2 regions of the Halomonas sp. 7T genome follow, and region 2 is predicted to be linked to the other one. Evidence: predicted binding sites of a transcription regulator. Region 2 holds the regulator's gene; the other holds the start of a gene.
The links. Region 2 encodes sigma-54, which starts transcription at its own class of promoters, with help from an activator protein. Its sites were predicted from a motif close to TGGCACNNNNNTTGCTNT; they were not measured.
Positions count from the first base shown of each region.

Region 1: the regulator sigma-54 is predicted to act here: its motif matches at 2,447-2,464, upstream of LOS15_RS02395 (circularly permuted type 2 ATP-grasp protein).

Region 1 is NZ_CP087112.1:511,891-519,381, reverse strand. It holds gene LOS15_RS02400 (alpha-E domain-containing protein) at 1-833, opposite strand, end outside; gene LOS15_RS02395 (circularly permuted type 2 ATP-grasp protein) at 838-2,322, opposite strand; gene LOS15_RS02390 (DUF2126 domain-containing protein) at 2,787-6,137, shown strand; gene LOS15_RS02385 (circularly permuted type 2 ATP-grasp protein) at 6,214-7,491, shown strand, end outside.
Region 2 is NZ_CP087112.1:876,710-884,200, forward strand. It holds gene tldD (metalloprotease TldD) at 1-403, shown strand, start outside; gene yjgA (ribosome biogenesis factor YjgA) at 411-932, opposite strand; gene pmbA (metalloprotease PmbA) at 1,030-2,370, shown strand; gene LOS15_RS03970 (HPr family phosphocarrier protein) at 2,387-2,656, opposite strand; gene rapZ (RNase adapter RapZ) at 2,713-3,636, opposite strand; gene ptsN (PTS IIA-like nitrogen regulatory protein PtsN) at 3,711-4,181, opposite strand; gene hpf (ribosome hibernation-promoting factor, HPF/YfiA family) at 4,186-4,494, opposite strand; gene LOS15_RS03990 (RNA polymerase factor sigma-54) at 4,582-5,997, opposite strand; gene lptB (LPS export ABC transporter ATP-binding protein) at 6,103-6,852, opposite strand; gene lptA (lipopolysaccharide transport periplasmic protein LptA) at 6,882-7,373, opposite strand; gene lptC (LPS export ABC transporter periplasmic protein LptC) at 7,382-7,491, opposite strand, start outside.

The DNA.
Region 1 (7,491 bases), 360 kb from region 2:
AACGCCTGTATATCGGCGTCAACAACATCCGCCCGCACCAGCGACACCGTTGCGGCCACTCGGTCTTGCCTGGGTAGCAGCTGCAGTTCGTGACCTAAGGTTTCCAAACTGCACGCAATTGAACGTGGCAGGTTAGGATCCTGCAGTAAAAAACGCAGTACGTCTGGCCCGCGCACCCGAAGCCTCACCTGTTGGCGATACATTTGGTAAGCGGTGAGTGATTTCAACACACTCATCCACTGCAAGTTTTCAAACGGCAGCAGCTCTTCAGGGTTTTGAGGCAGCAAACTGGCAGAGCGCACATCAACAATACGCGTCGTCATATCTGCCCGCTCCAGCTGACGCCCCAGCTCGATAAACGTGCGCGCGGGGCCGTGGCTCAAGGTACCTTCAATCAGCCCTGTTAGTGTTTGGCAGCCGCGTATCACGCTTTTTAAGAACATATCGCGCCGCCGGGGACTGACTCCACTTTCAGCGTGATCCGCCACACTGAGATAGAGCTGGTTAACCTCTTCCCATATCTCGCGGGGCACCACATCGCGTGTCGTGCGCAGGTTCTCCCGGGCGCTGGCTAGCGCAGAAAGAATCGAACTGCCGTTTTGGGCATCGGCACACAAAAAGTGCACCACGCTGCGCTCATCGAAACTGGTATGGCGCTCATTGAAGAACTCCAGTGTTCCCGTCATCTCAATCAGCGGCGCCCAGCCCAGCGGTAAGTGGCGTGGCAAGTCCAGCATTAAGTGACTATTGACGCTCAATAGCCGCGCGGTATCTTCGGCCCGCTCAATGTAGCGCGCCATCCAGTAAAGGTTTTCTGCTACGCGTGACAGCATGACGCTAGGCTCCTTTATGCTCAGTGGCGGGCGCCGCGTTCTCATCCGTTTCCACTATCCAGGTATCTTTACTACCACCGCCCTGGGAAGAGTTAACGACTAGCGAACCTTCTACGAGTGCAACACGGGTTAACCCGCCCGTCGTCACATGAATTTCCGGCCCAGATAGAATAAATGGACGCAGATCCACATGGCGCGGCTGAGGCAAGCCGTTGGCAAGCGTAGGCGTAGTGGAGAGTGCCAACGTCGGCTGGGCCATATAATTACGTGGATTCGCTTTGATTAGACGGGCAAATTCATCGCGGGTCTCTTGGGTGGAGCGGGGGCCAATCAGCATGCCGTAGCCGCCTGATTCGTTAGCGGGCTTGACCACCAGTTCGTCTAAATGCTCTAACACATATTTGCGATCCTCTTCGAACATGCATAGGTAACTCGGCACGTTGGGCAGCAGCGGCTCCTGATCCAGGTAGTAGCGAATAATGTCAGGTACGAACGCATAAACCACTTTGTCGTCCGCGACCCCGGCCCCCGGGGCATTGGCGAGCGCTACCTTGCCCGCTCGCCATGAGCGCATTAACCCCGCCACCCCAAGTACAGAGGTTGGGTTAAAGACTTCAGGATCGAGAAACTCATCATCAACCCGGCGGTAAATCACGTCTACCCGCCGCAACCCCTCCACGGTGCGCATATAAACAACATCATCATCGTCGACCAACAGGTCACTGCCCTGCACCAGCTCCACCCCCATTTGCTGCGCAAGGTAGGCGTGTTCGAAATAGGCAGAGTTATAAATACCCGGCGTTAGCACGACCACCTGCGGGTCATCTCCTGGACGAGGCGACATCGCCGCCAGCATGTCGTAGAGCTGAGCGACGTAATCATCCACCGGCAGAATCTTGCCAGAAGCGAAAAGCTCAGGCAGCACGCGCTTGGTCACGTTGCGATTCTCAAGCATGTAGGAAACACCCGATGGAATACGCAAGTTATCTTCAAGCACATACAGCACCCCATCGCCGCCGCGCACTAAATCAGACCCACATATGTGTGCCCAAATGCCGTGAGGCGGATTTACACCAACACATTGGGGGCGAAAATTAACCGACTGAGCCAACACTTCAGCGGGTAATACTTTGTCTTTAATAATTTTTTGCTCATGATAAAGATCATCAATAAAAAGATTTAATGCTTGTACACGCTGCTTTAAGCCAGCCTCTGTTTTACGCCATTCGCTGGCGGATATAATTCTCGGGACAATATCAAACGGCCAAGCGCGATCAATCATTGCTCCCTCTGAATAAACGGTAAACGTAATCCCCATCGTTCGAATGGCAATCTCTGCCGCGGTCTTACGCTCAGCCAACTCTTCAGCGCTAAAGTGAGCCAGCATATTACAAAGCTCGTCTGCCGATGTACGGGGCTGCCCCGGCGCCGCTAACAGTTCGTCGTAAAAGTCATGGCACACATAGTTATTCCAATTTACTTGGCTCATGGGCGCTCTCCTAGCGCAAGGGTAGAAGCGACATCTACATTAAACCGAGTGTAGGCCTGCCGCGCGCAATCTACATAGCTAACGACACTCATTAGCGACGCCTTTAGTTAACTACATAAGTGTTTAGGCAAAATACGTACCATCTTTCGCGTTATTTCAACGTTTAGATAACTCATAAGAGAGTGATTGCCGCTGTCGTTATTTATTCGCGCACCTTTCTGGTGCTCTACCAACAGTTTTACCAACACAGCACCTGAAGAAAGCACCATTAATGTGCAAATACTGCCGTAACTAGAATTTTGGAAGTTTTTCCACACTTCTTAAACGCATGATGAAATATTGCAGCTGCAAAAAAGAGCAACAGCAACGATACTTTTTATACTTAACTTTTAACTGTTGTTGTCCTTACCGGTGCTGGCGAACTGCTGGGTCGGTTGAACACGGCTTACTTTAGGGGCTGCCTAATGACCATTCGCGTTGCTTTGCATCACCGCACAACGTATCGCTTCGACCGACCCGTTAAATTATCACCTCATGTGGTTCGGCTACGCCCAGCCCCCCACTGCCGTACCCATATTGATGCCTACTCGCTGAACATTTCAGGCGATGATCATTTTTTAAACTGGCAGCAGGACCCATTCGGCAACTTTAACGCTCGCTTGGTTTTTCCCGAACCCCGCAAAGAGCTCACGATTGCCGTCGAGCTCATCGCCCCCATGACGGTGATCAACCCGTTCGATTTCTTTTTGGATGATGTCGCCCAACAGATTCCCTTCGCATACCCCGATGAACTCACCAAGGAGTTAGGACCATACCTGGAAGTGACCGAGGCGGGGCCACGTCTGCTGGAGTGGCTAAAAGACGTCTCTCTTGAGCCGACCACCAGCGTCGATTTCCTCGTCGCCCTCAACCAGCGTCTGCAAAAAGATATCAGCTATCTCGTGCGCATGGAGCCTGGGGTACAGAGCTGCGAAGAGACGCTAACCCTGGCGAGCGGCTCCTGCCGTGACAGCGCTTGGCTGCTGGTGCAGATACTGCGCCACCTGGGCCTTGCCGCTCGTTTTGTCTCGGGCTACCTGATTCAGCTCACGCCAGATGTGAAGGCACTGGATGGCCCCAGCGGCACCGATGTGGACTTCACCGACCTCCACGCCTGGACCGAAGTGTTCCTACCCGGCGCGGGCTGGGTAGGCCTAGACCCCACCTCAGGGCTGTTTGCGGGCGAAGGCCACATTCCGCTAGCCGCTACGCCGACGACCGGCAGCGCCGCCGCCATTACCGGCTTTTCGGAAAAGTGCGAGGTGACGTTTGACGTGGAGATGCGCGTCGAGCGTATTCATGAAGACCCTCGCGTCACCAACCCCTACAGCGACCAGCAGTGGCAACGTATCCTGGCGCTTGGCGACCAGGTTGACCACGAGCTGAACCAGCAGGATGTCCGGCTCACCATGGGCGGCGAACCGACGTTTGTCTCTATCGACGATATGGAAAGCCCTCAGTGGAACACTGACGCCCTGGGTGAGCACAAACGTGAGCGTGCTGAAGCGCTGCTGAGCCGTTTGCAGGCGGCCTACGCCCCTGGCAGTGTGATTCAACAGCAGCAGGGCAAGTGGTATCCCGGTGAGCCGCTGCCCCGCTGGGCGCTGGCCTGCTACTGGCGTAAAGATGGCGTGCCGCTTTGGCGCGACCCCAACTGGCTGGCCTGCATGGAAGGCGCGCCTGCCGTGGTGGCCGATGACGCCATGGCCCAGCGTTTCACTCGCGCCCTAAGCGAACGTCTGGGCGTGGCACAGCGCTGCTGGATTCCCGCCTATGAAGATGCCTACTACTACCTCTGGAAAGAGCAAACGCTGCCGGTCAACGTCGACCCGCGCCAGGCCGACTTAAAAGACGACGCCGAACGACACCGCCTAGCACGCTTGCTGGAACAAGACTTGAGCGCGGTGGTCGGCTATGCCCTGCCGCTGCGCCACTCCATTGCCCAATCGCATCGCTGGGAAAGCGGGCGCTGGCCGCTGAAGCGCGACCACCTTTTCCTGGTGCCCGGTGACTCGCCCATGGGCCTTCGATTACCGCTCTCTGCGCTACCCTGGGCCGACCCGGAAGACCAGCCCCAGCCACAGTCGCTGTTTGCCCCGCGCCCGGTACTTGGCGACATTCACGGCGAAGTAGCCCGCCGCAACGCCGAACAGCACCGTTTTACCAGCGCAGAACGCCTGGGCCACACCACGCATCCAAGCCATAGCCACCCGGAAGGCGAGTCGGTTCAGCAGCAGCCAAGCGCGGTGGAGGATCGTGACCATAAGATCATTCACACCAGCTTATGTATCGAACCCCGCGAGGGCCGTTTACATATCTTCCTGCCGCCACTCACCCAGCTCGAACACTATCTCGACCTGCTCAGCAGCATCGAAGAGTGTGCCCGCACGCTGGCCTGCCCAGTCATGATCGAGGGCTACGCGCCGCCCCGCGATCCACGCCTGGAGAGTTTCCAGATTACCCCCGATCCCGGTGTTATCGAAGTCAACATCATGCCCGCCGCCAGTTGGCAAACGCTGGTCGCGCAGACCGAGCGGCTCTACGACGAGGCACGACAGGCGCGCCTTGGCACCGAAAAATTCATGCTGGACGGCCGCCATACTGGCACCGGCGGCGGCAATCACGTTACCTTAGGCGGCATCACCCCAGACGACTCTCCATTTTTGCGTCGTCCCGACTTGCTGGCCAGCTTGGTCACCTACTGGCAGCACCACCCTAGCCTCTCGTACCTCTTCTCCGGGCTGTTCATTGGCCCCACTAGCCAAGCCCCGCGGGTCGATGAGGCGCGCCATGAAGCGCTCTACGAGCTGGAAATTGCCCTGCAGCAAATGCCCGAAGGCGAGGTGGTACAGCCCTGGCTGGTCGACCGTTTGCTGCGCCACCTGCTCACCGACTTAACCGGCAACACTCACCGCGCAGAGTTCTGTATCGATAAGCTCTACTCGCCGGATAGCGACAGCGGCCGTCTGGGGCTGTTAGAGCTGCGCGGCTTCGAAATGCCGCCCCACGCGCGCATGGGCCTGATGCAAATGCTGCTGATTCGTGCGCTGGTGGCCCGCTGCTGGAAAATACCATATCGCGCTAAGCCGGTACGCTGGGGGAGCGCCCTGCAAGACCGCTGGATGCTGCCCCACTATTTATGGGAAGACCTCAGCGATGTGCTCAGCGACCTGCGCCATCACGGGTTTGAGTTTGAACTTGCCTGGTTTGCGCCGTTTTTGGAGTTCCGCTTCCCAGTGCACGGTCGGCTACACACACCGATGCTTTCGATCGAGCTTCGCCAAGCCATCGAACCCTGGCACGTGCTGGGTGAGGAAGCCACCGCTGGCGGCACCGCGCGCTACGTCGACTCCTCGGTGGAGCGCTTAGAGGTCAAAGTGAGCGGCATGAGCGGCGACCGCTATGTGATTTCCTGTAACGGTCGGCAAGTGCCCCTTACGCCCACAGGACGCAACGGCGAAGCCGTGGCGGGGGTGCGCTACCGTGCTTGGCAACCGCCCTCTGCGCTGCATCCGCAGATTCCGATTCACGCGCCGCTAGTGTTCGATGTCATCGACACCTGGAACCAACGCTCAGTCGCAGGCTGCACTTACTATGTGGTACATCCCACAGGACGCAGCTTTGAAACCTTCCCGGTGAATGCGTTTGAAGCAGAAGCCCGCCGCTTAGGTCGGTTTAGCGATAGCGGTCACGGCCATGGCTACCAGGCACCCACGCCCGAAATGCCAAGCCAGGAGCTGCCCTGCACGCTGGATTTACGCTGGCGCCCACGCTAATGGAGCGGCTAATGCTTTCTTATCCGCGCTAGCTGCAGGATAATCCGCCCCCCACACGCTCAGGACAAATAGGCTCATGACCGCCCCTGTCTCTCCCTCACTGCTTGAGCTCGGCGCTGCCGGGCTTGTTGAGGATTACTTGAACCAGCTAGGCAAGGGACAGCCCAGCACGTTTGATGCGATGCTCGACCGGCAGGGACAACTGCGCCCCGGCTGGCAGGGCCTGCTCGGCGCGCTGGAAGCACTCGGCGCGGATGGCCGCCACCAGCAGCATGAAGAGATTCAGCGCCTGCTAGCGGAAAACGGCGTGATCTTTAACATGCACGAAGACACCCAGGGGCGCTCATGGCGGCTCGACCCACTCCCTTGGGTGATTGATCAGGTGCAGTGGCAAGCGCTAGAGGTCGGTTTGACCCAGCGCACTCGCCTGTTCAATGCCCTGTATGAAGATATCTACGGTCCGCGCACGCTGTTTGATGCAGGGCTGTTGCCTACCCAAGCCATCCTGGCCTCGCCCCACTTGTTGCTGCCTTGCCACGGTTCGCAGCCCAGCGACCGCCCAGCGATTAGCTTCCACGGTATCGATGTCATTCAAGATATCAACGGGCAGTGGCGCGTAATGGGCGATCGCCTGCAGGCACCGTCGGGCACCGGCTTTGCGCTGGAAAACCGTATTCTGATGGCTCGCGCCCTGCCAGAGATGTACCGTAACGCCCCGCTCAAGCGGCTAGCGGGCTTCTTGGATAAGTACCACCGCACCCTCACGGCGTTGGCCTACCAGCACCGCGACAACCCGACCATCGTACTGCTCACTCCCGGCCCCGGCAGCCCGCGCTACTTCGAGCACGCTTACCTTGCGAACTACCTGAATATCAACCTCGCCGAAGGACAGGACATGGTGGTGCGCGATAGCCAGCTATGGCTGCGCACGTTAGGAGGACTGCAGCCAGTGGACGTTGTGTTGCGCCACTGCGACGACGCTTATTGCGACCCGCTGGAGCTGCGCGGCGACTCCCAATTGGGCGTTCCAGGGCTGCTGCAAGCCACCCGTGCCAGCGGTGTGGCTATATCGAATGCGCTGGGCGTTGGCGTGCTGGAAATGGCCGAGCTGGCCACGTACCTACCTGCGCTTTGCCAGCATTTGCTCGGTGAACCGCTGCTGCTGCCCAATGCCGATGCCAGCACCCGCTCGGCCTCAGCGCCGGTGTTCGATGCCAACATGCAGCGCTTGTCACCGGCGACGCTGAACCTGCGCTGCTTTGTCTCGCGAATGCCCAGCAGCGTCGCAACACAGCGCCAGCAGTCAAGCGACTATCACGTCATGCCCGGCGGGCTGGCGTGGGTTGGCGCGCCT
Region 2 (7,491 bases):
ACGACGCGAGTCGTTTGCGCATCTGCCTATGCCAAGGATGACCAATACCGTGATGTTAGCAGGGCAGGATGAACCCGATGACATTATTAAAAGCGTTAAGCGTGGCATCTACGCGGTAAGTTTCGGTGGCGGGCAGGTCGATATTACGTCGGGTAAATTTGTGTTCTCAGCGAGTGAAGCCTATCTCATTGAAGACGGTAAAATCACCGCACCCGTTAAAGGGGCGACGCTCATCGGTAATGGGCCAGAGGCCATGGGGCGGGTCTCCATGATTGGCCACGATGCGGAGATGGACCCCGGTATTGGGGTATGTGGCAAAGAGGGGCAGGGTGTGCCGGTTGGCGTCGGTCAGCCCACTTTGAAATTAGATGAGCTGACCGTTGGCGGAACCCAGTCGTCTTAACCCGAACTTAGAGAGCCAAGGTTTCGCGTAGGTGCTTGAATAGCTTGCGCGAACTGGTTGGCGGCTTGCCTTGCTCGCGCTCTTTTCGTGCATTACGCACTAGCTGGCGCAATGTCTGGCGGTCGCCAGTAGGGTGCTCGGCAAGAAACAGGTCAACGCCGTCATCGCCTTCGTCGATTAAGCGGTCGCGCCATTTCTCAAGGCGATGAAAGGCATGGTCGCGCTGCTCTTTCTCTTGTTCAATGCCGTCAAATACCCCTTGAATAGCGACGAGGTCCTCTTTGCGAATAAGTTTGCCCACGTACTGCATGTGGCGTCGGCGCCCTTCATGGGAGCGAATGCGCGAGGTTTCCTCGATAGCCCGTAGCATGTCATCCGAGAGCGGAAAGCGCGCCAGTTCTGCGGGCTTCATGGCAATGAGTGTTTCACCAAGTGCCTGAAGTGCATGCATTTCTCGCTTTAGCTGAGATTTACTTGGGCGCTCTTCCTGTTCGTCACTATCGAAGGGTTCGGGGCGTTGCTTAGGCATACTAGAACTCACTGATCAGATTCGTTTGCAGCATTATATCAGCTGCGACAACAACATTGATTCGCCAATGTGATTCTGGCGAAAAGGAGGCCACAATATGGCACAGGCATTTGATGCAACCTCACAGCAGGCGCTGTTAACCACCCGCGCAGAAGAAGCGCTGGCGTTGGCCAAGCAACTCGGTGCCGATGCAGCCGAAGTCGGCGCCAGTGTCGATCAAGGCGTGGGCATCAGCGTGCGCCTAGGTGAAGTGGAAACCGTTGAACTTTCACGAGATCAGGGGATTGCCGTTACCCTGTATGTGGGCCAGCGCAAAGGCAGCGCCTCTTCGTCTGATGCAAGCAGTGCCTCTATCAAAGCGACGGTGGAAAAGGCCCTGGCGATTGCCCGATATACAGGGGAAGACCCCGCTGCTGGTTTGGCAGATGCTGGCCTAATGGCGACCCATCTACCCGATTTAAAAGTGCATTATCCCTGGGCGCTAACCACCGATGAGGCAATTGAAATAGCCCTGGCGTGCGAACACGCTGGCCGGAATGTGGCGGGTATTCATCAATCTGAAGGTGCGTCGTTCTCTAGCGGCGAAGGCGTGCGCGTATACGCCAATAGCCATGGTTTTTTGGGAACCCAAAAAGGCAGCAGCCACTCGCTCTCCTGCATGTTAATCGCCCAAGATGAAAATGGCATGCAGCGAGACTATGACTATACTTCGGCACGCAACCCGAACGAGCTTCGTGACCCTGAGAGTGTCGGCCGCGAAGCAGCTGCTCGCACACTTCGGCGCTTAGGCGCGAAACGTCCGCCAACAGGCACGTTCCCTGTGCTATTTGACCCAACGCTTGCTAGTGGATTGATTGGCCACTTGATGGGCGCATTAGCGGGTGGGTCGCTCTATCGTCAGGCGTCATTTCTATGCGATCGGTTAGGGACACCGTTGTTCCCAAGCTGGTTTAATTTAGAAGAGAAGCCAATGGAGGTGGGCGCTACCGCAAGTTCACCCTTTGATGGAGAGGGCGTTCAGACTAGAGATAATCGCTTTATTGACCAGGGAAATATCGCAAGCTATATGCTCTCGTCTTACAGTGCCCGCCGTTTAGGCATGCAGACTACCGCTAATGCTGGCGGTGCACGTAATATTCGGCTGAAGACCCCAGCCACTAGCCGGGAGGCACTGCTAAAGGAGATGGGGCGTGGGATTTGGGTGACCGAGTTGATGGGCCAGGGTGTTAATGGCGTTACCGGTGACTATTCAAGAGGGGCCGCAGGTTTTTGGATTGAAAATGGGGAGGTGCAGTACCCCATCGAAGAGTTCACTATTGCCGGAAATCTTAACAGCATGTTTGCGGGCTTGGTTGGCGTTGCTGATGATACAGATACCCGAGGCAGCATTCACACCGGCAGCTGGCTAATTGACGCCATGACCATCGCTGGCAGCTAGCGTCAGCAGTTAGCCGCTACTGATCCTCATCAAAGCGCGCATCGAACAGGCGTTGGATAGCCTCCAACGCCTGTTCAGCGTCCTCGCCCTCGGCAATGATCTTTAACTCGGTACCACAAGGGGCTGCTAGCATTAGCAGCGACATGATATTGGCCGCATCTGCCATCTGTTGCTGCTTATAAACGTAAATGCTGGCGGAATACTGCTGCCCACACTGGACTAGCTTAGTCGCCGCTCGCGCGTGTAAGCCGCGCTGATTGGTAAGGGTTAACGTTCGTTCTGGCACCCTGGTTCCTTTTTGCCGAGTGGTGTCGTCTTTGTTGGTGACGTACGCTTTAGACGTTATGGTTGATCATGTTTGATCAATTCTGAAGAGAGTTGCTTCGCTGGTTGCTCGCTAAGCGTGTATTGAAGTCCCAGTTCTCTGTGCCTTAGCTGCACTTCCCCTATGTTTTTTACGAGCCTTTGTGCAAGTTCTTCCACCATATAAACAGAGCGGTGTTGGCCGCCGGTGCAGCCAATGGCGACGGTCATATAGCTTCTCTGACTATTTTGGTAGGCAGGTAGCCACTTCTCTAGCCAGCTATAAATATCGCTACTCATTGCATCGACGATAGGATAGCTGTTGAGAAATGCCACAATCTTTGCATCTCGGCCGGTATATTGTCGTAATGTCGGGTCCCAATAAGGGTTAGGTAAACAGCGAACATCAAAAACAATATCGGCATCTAGGGGGACACCACGCTTATAGCCAAAGGACTCAAACGTAAGGGTGAGGCTATCACTATGCTGATGGGCAACTTGGTCAGTAATGCGGCGGCGTAAATCGTGCACTGACAAGCGAGAAGTGTCGATCATCAGATCAGCAAGGTCACGGATCTCTAACAGCGTTTCTTCTTCTTTATTGATCGCTTCCTCTAGCGTCATATCGCTATCACGAGTTAACGGATGGCGGCGCCGAGTGGCGGAGTAGCGTTCTAGTAAAACTCTGGCATCAGTCGTCAGGTAAATGACCTGGAAGCGAATATCCCGCTGCTTGAGCTCTTCAAGCAAAGATGGCAGTTGCTCAAGGGCAGTGGGCAAGTTACGGGCATCGATACTCACCGCTAAATGTGTACGCCCACCCTGAGCGCGCAGCTCGTCAACGAGAGAGCCAAGCAGCATGGCGGGTAAGTTGTCGATGGCGTAATAGCCTAGATCTTCTAGCGCTTGTAAGGCGATAGATTTACCGGATCCGGAACGGCCGCTAATGATCACCAGTTGCATAGATTTTCTCTTGGGCTGCCAAAAATAAGTGGGGCTTCAACAAAAAAGTCAGCAGCTAGCGTCGAAGTAGATGCTTAATGCGCGGTTTTTTCACGAATTTTAGAGGTGATAAGCTCAAGAAGCTCACGCTGGCTTTCGCTTTTGCGCAATTGCTGGCGCGTATCGGCCTCATTCATGATGGTGGCAACTTGCCCAAGCAACGCTAGGTGAGTGTCGTCGGCCTCTTCTGGTACTAATAAAACGAAGACCAAATCGACTGGATCTCCGTCGATAGCATCAAAATCGACCGGTTCAGCAAGTTTTAAAAAGCCAGCGATAGGCGCGGTGCAGTGCGGGCTTCGCGCATGGGGGATGGCAACACCGTTGCCTATCCCCGTGCTTCCCAGGCGCTCGCGACCGATTAAACGGCTAAAAACTTCCTGGCTATCAAGGCTAGGGGTATTTTGAGCAATAAAGGTGCTGAAAAATTCCAGCACCCTTTTTTTGCTGCCCCCGGGCACGTCGTAAAGAATGCGCTCCGGGGGAAGTATGGTTTCCAACGTCATTGAATTAACGCACGCCAGCGCCTTGGGCGCGAGCTTGTGCTTTTTCCTTGTGTTTAACGAGTTGACGGTCGATTTTGTCTGCTAAAGCGTCAATAGCAGCATACATATCATTGTCTAGCGCCTCGGCATGCAGGTCAGCCCCTGCTGCATGCAGCGTGCAGGCAGCTTGTTGGCGCTCTTTTTCAACAGATAAGGTCACTTGTACTGTCGTAATGTTGTCGTAATGTCGCTCAACGCGCGCTAGTTTTTCGTTGACGTAGTCACGCAAGGCGTCAGTCAGTTCTACATGATGACCAGTGATGTTTACTTGCATTGACGTGCTCCTTATCCATGGGACTGTACTTCGATTGTAACCCTTTTTGCGCTATTGCAAAGCCCTATAGCGGTGTTTCCTTGTTCGCTAACGTAAACGGCGCCGTTCACTGGAGGAGGGAATGCCCATTGACTCTCGATATTTAGCGACTGTGCGCCGCGCAACACTGATACCACCTGTTTCCAAAAGCGCTACCAAACGGCTGTCGGAGAGCGGCTTGCCGGGCGGCTCCTCTTGAACCAACTTCTTAATCCGTGCGCGGATGGCGGTGCTGGAGTGGCTATCGCCACCTTCCTGGCCGCTCACCTGGCTGGAGAAGAAATATTTAAGTTCAAATACGCCGCGAGGCGTATGAATATACTTTTGGGTGGTCACCCTGGAAATCGTGGATTCATGCATTTCCACGGCCTCGGCGATATCCGCTAGGATTAACGGCTTCATTGCCTCTTCGCCATGCTCTAAAAAGCCAATCTGGCGCGTGATAATTTCACGGCCCACCCGCAGCAGCGTGTCATTACGGCTGGAAAGGCTTTTAATCAGCCAGCGGGCTTCCTGCAGGTGCTCTTTAAGAAACTGGTTGTCTTGGCTTTTATCTGCACGCTTGATGAGGCTGGCGTAGTCTGGCTGAATGCGCAGCTTTGGCAATGCTTCCGGATTAAGTTCTAAGTGCCACCCTTCGTTGTCATGCCGTACGACTAAGTCTGGGGTTATGTAGCTATCGTCGCTATCGCCATAGGCACTGCCGGGACGCGGGTCAAGGCTACGAATAAGGCGAATAACGTCATCAAGCTGTTCATTGTCTAGACTCAACCGCCGCTTAAGCAGTCGTAGATCGTCTTTGCCTAACGCTTCAAGAAACTGGCGCACCAACCGTTTAGCGGGCACTAGAAACGGGGTTTCCTCTGGGAGTGTGGCGAGTTGAAGCATGAGGCACTCGCGTAAATCCCGTGCAAAAACTCCCGTGGGTTCGAATTGCTGCAAGCGCAACAGGGTATTTTCGACTTCACGCTGGCTTAGGCTATCGAGGCCCTGCGCTTTCAAGCCCTCACGGATATCGTTAAGCGGCTGGGTGAGGTAGCCGTTGGCATCTAGAGCGTCGATTAAGCTTTCGGCAATGGCGTGCTCTCGAGGCGAGAAGTCGGTCATAGCCAACTGCCAAAGGAGGTGGCCATGAAGGCTTTGGCCCGCTGCTTGACGCTCAAAGTCAGGCCCTTCGCTGGCACCGCCTACGCTGCCCATATCTTGGTAGGTATCTGACCAGTCACTATCAACAGACAGTTCGTTGGGGATGCTTTCGGCCCATTCTGTTTCTGGTGTTTCGGTGACTGCCTGCTCGCCAAATTCATCCTCTTGTTCCAACATGGGATTAGCATCGAGCGCTTGCTGAATTTCTTGCCGCAGATCGAGTGTGGAGAGCTGAAGCAGCGCAATTGCCTGCTGCAGCTGAGGTGTCATGGTGAGCTGTGTGCCGATACGCAGTTGAAGAGAAGCTTTCATGACCATCTGAGAACCACTCGTTAATCAGAAAGCTCCACCCTAGTGCGAGTTATCCTCTGGCGCAAGTGCAATAAGCATGCCATGAAAAGTAATTAGTCGGTAGACGCTTGTTTATAGGCGGAAATCAGCCCCAAGGTAAACATCGCGTACCTTCTGATTGTCGAGAATGGATTGCGGGTCGCCGCTGGCAATGATTTGGCCATCGCCGACGATATAGGCAATATCGCAGATATCAAGCGTATCCCGAACGTTATGGTCGGTGATGAGTACACCGATATGGCGCTGTTTGAGCGCACGTATAATCGTTTTGATATCACCAACGGAAATAGGGTCTACCCCTGCGAACGGCTCATCTAGCAGAATAAATGCAGGCTCTGTGGCCAGTGATCGGGCAATTTCAACGCGCCGACGTTCGCCACCGGATAGGCTCATGCCTAAATTGTCGCGGATATGAGTAATATGAAAATCCTCAAGCAACGACTCTAGGCGCTGTTCTCGCGTATCGCGATCGAGCTCCTTTCGAGTTTCAAGGATCGCCATGATGTTATCGGCAACGGAAAGCTTACGAAAAATAGAGGCTTCCTGGGGTAAATAGCCAATGCCTGCAATGGCCCTTTCATGCATGGGCGCACGAGTGAGGTCTAAATCATCGATACCCACGTTGCCAGCATCGGACTTTACCAGACCGACGATCATGTAAAACGACGTGGTTTTACCCGCACCGTTTGGGCCTAGCAGTCCTACAACGCTGCCTTGGGTAATTTCTAAGTTAATATCCTTAACTACGCGGCGGCGCTTGTAGCTTTTCGCCAAATGATGCGCGTAGAGCGTTTTTACCGGAGCAGCGTCGCTGGTTGCCATGGAGCTGGGGGTTGTCACAAATGAACTCCCTATTGCGAGGGCTGTAGGGTCATGCGTATGCGCTGAGACTCGCTTCCATCAACATCAGAGCGCGCCTGAACGACTTCTCGGTCGATGAAGTACTCTAGGCGTCCCCCTTGGAAACGGTCGCCTCGCTGAGTGAGCTCTGCTTGATCGATGAGCTCAACCCGGCGTTCAGCGACATGATAGATAATGCGGCGTGCCCAGCCTTCCATGGGTGTCTCTTCATCTTCAAGCTGATTACGCAGGTAAGCGCGCTCGCCTGTCGCGGTAGCTCGAGCGAGCTCGCCAGCATCATTACGCTGAATCTCGACGCGTTCTCCGCGAAGCTGCATTTCGCCCTGGCGGATGTTGACATTGCCGCTATAGACCGCCGTACCTGCGCGCTGGTCAAGATCTAAACGGTCAGCTTCAACTTCAACAGGGGCTTGTGTTGTTTGGGCAGCCGCCGAGAGCGGCACCGCTAAGGCTAAAAGCGCGATGCGGATTAAAGCGTTCATAGCGACTCCTAAGGCGCTTGAGTGGCGGGCGGATGGGTGCCCCGCACATTATCAGTTAATCGAACCTGGCTCGTGTCAAGCCACATATCCATACGTAAGGCACTGATTTGCTGCGGTG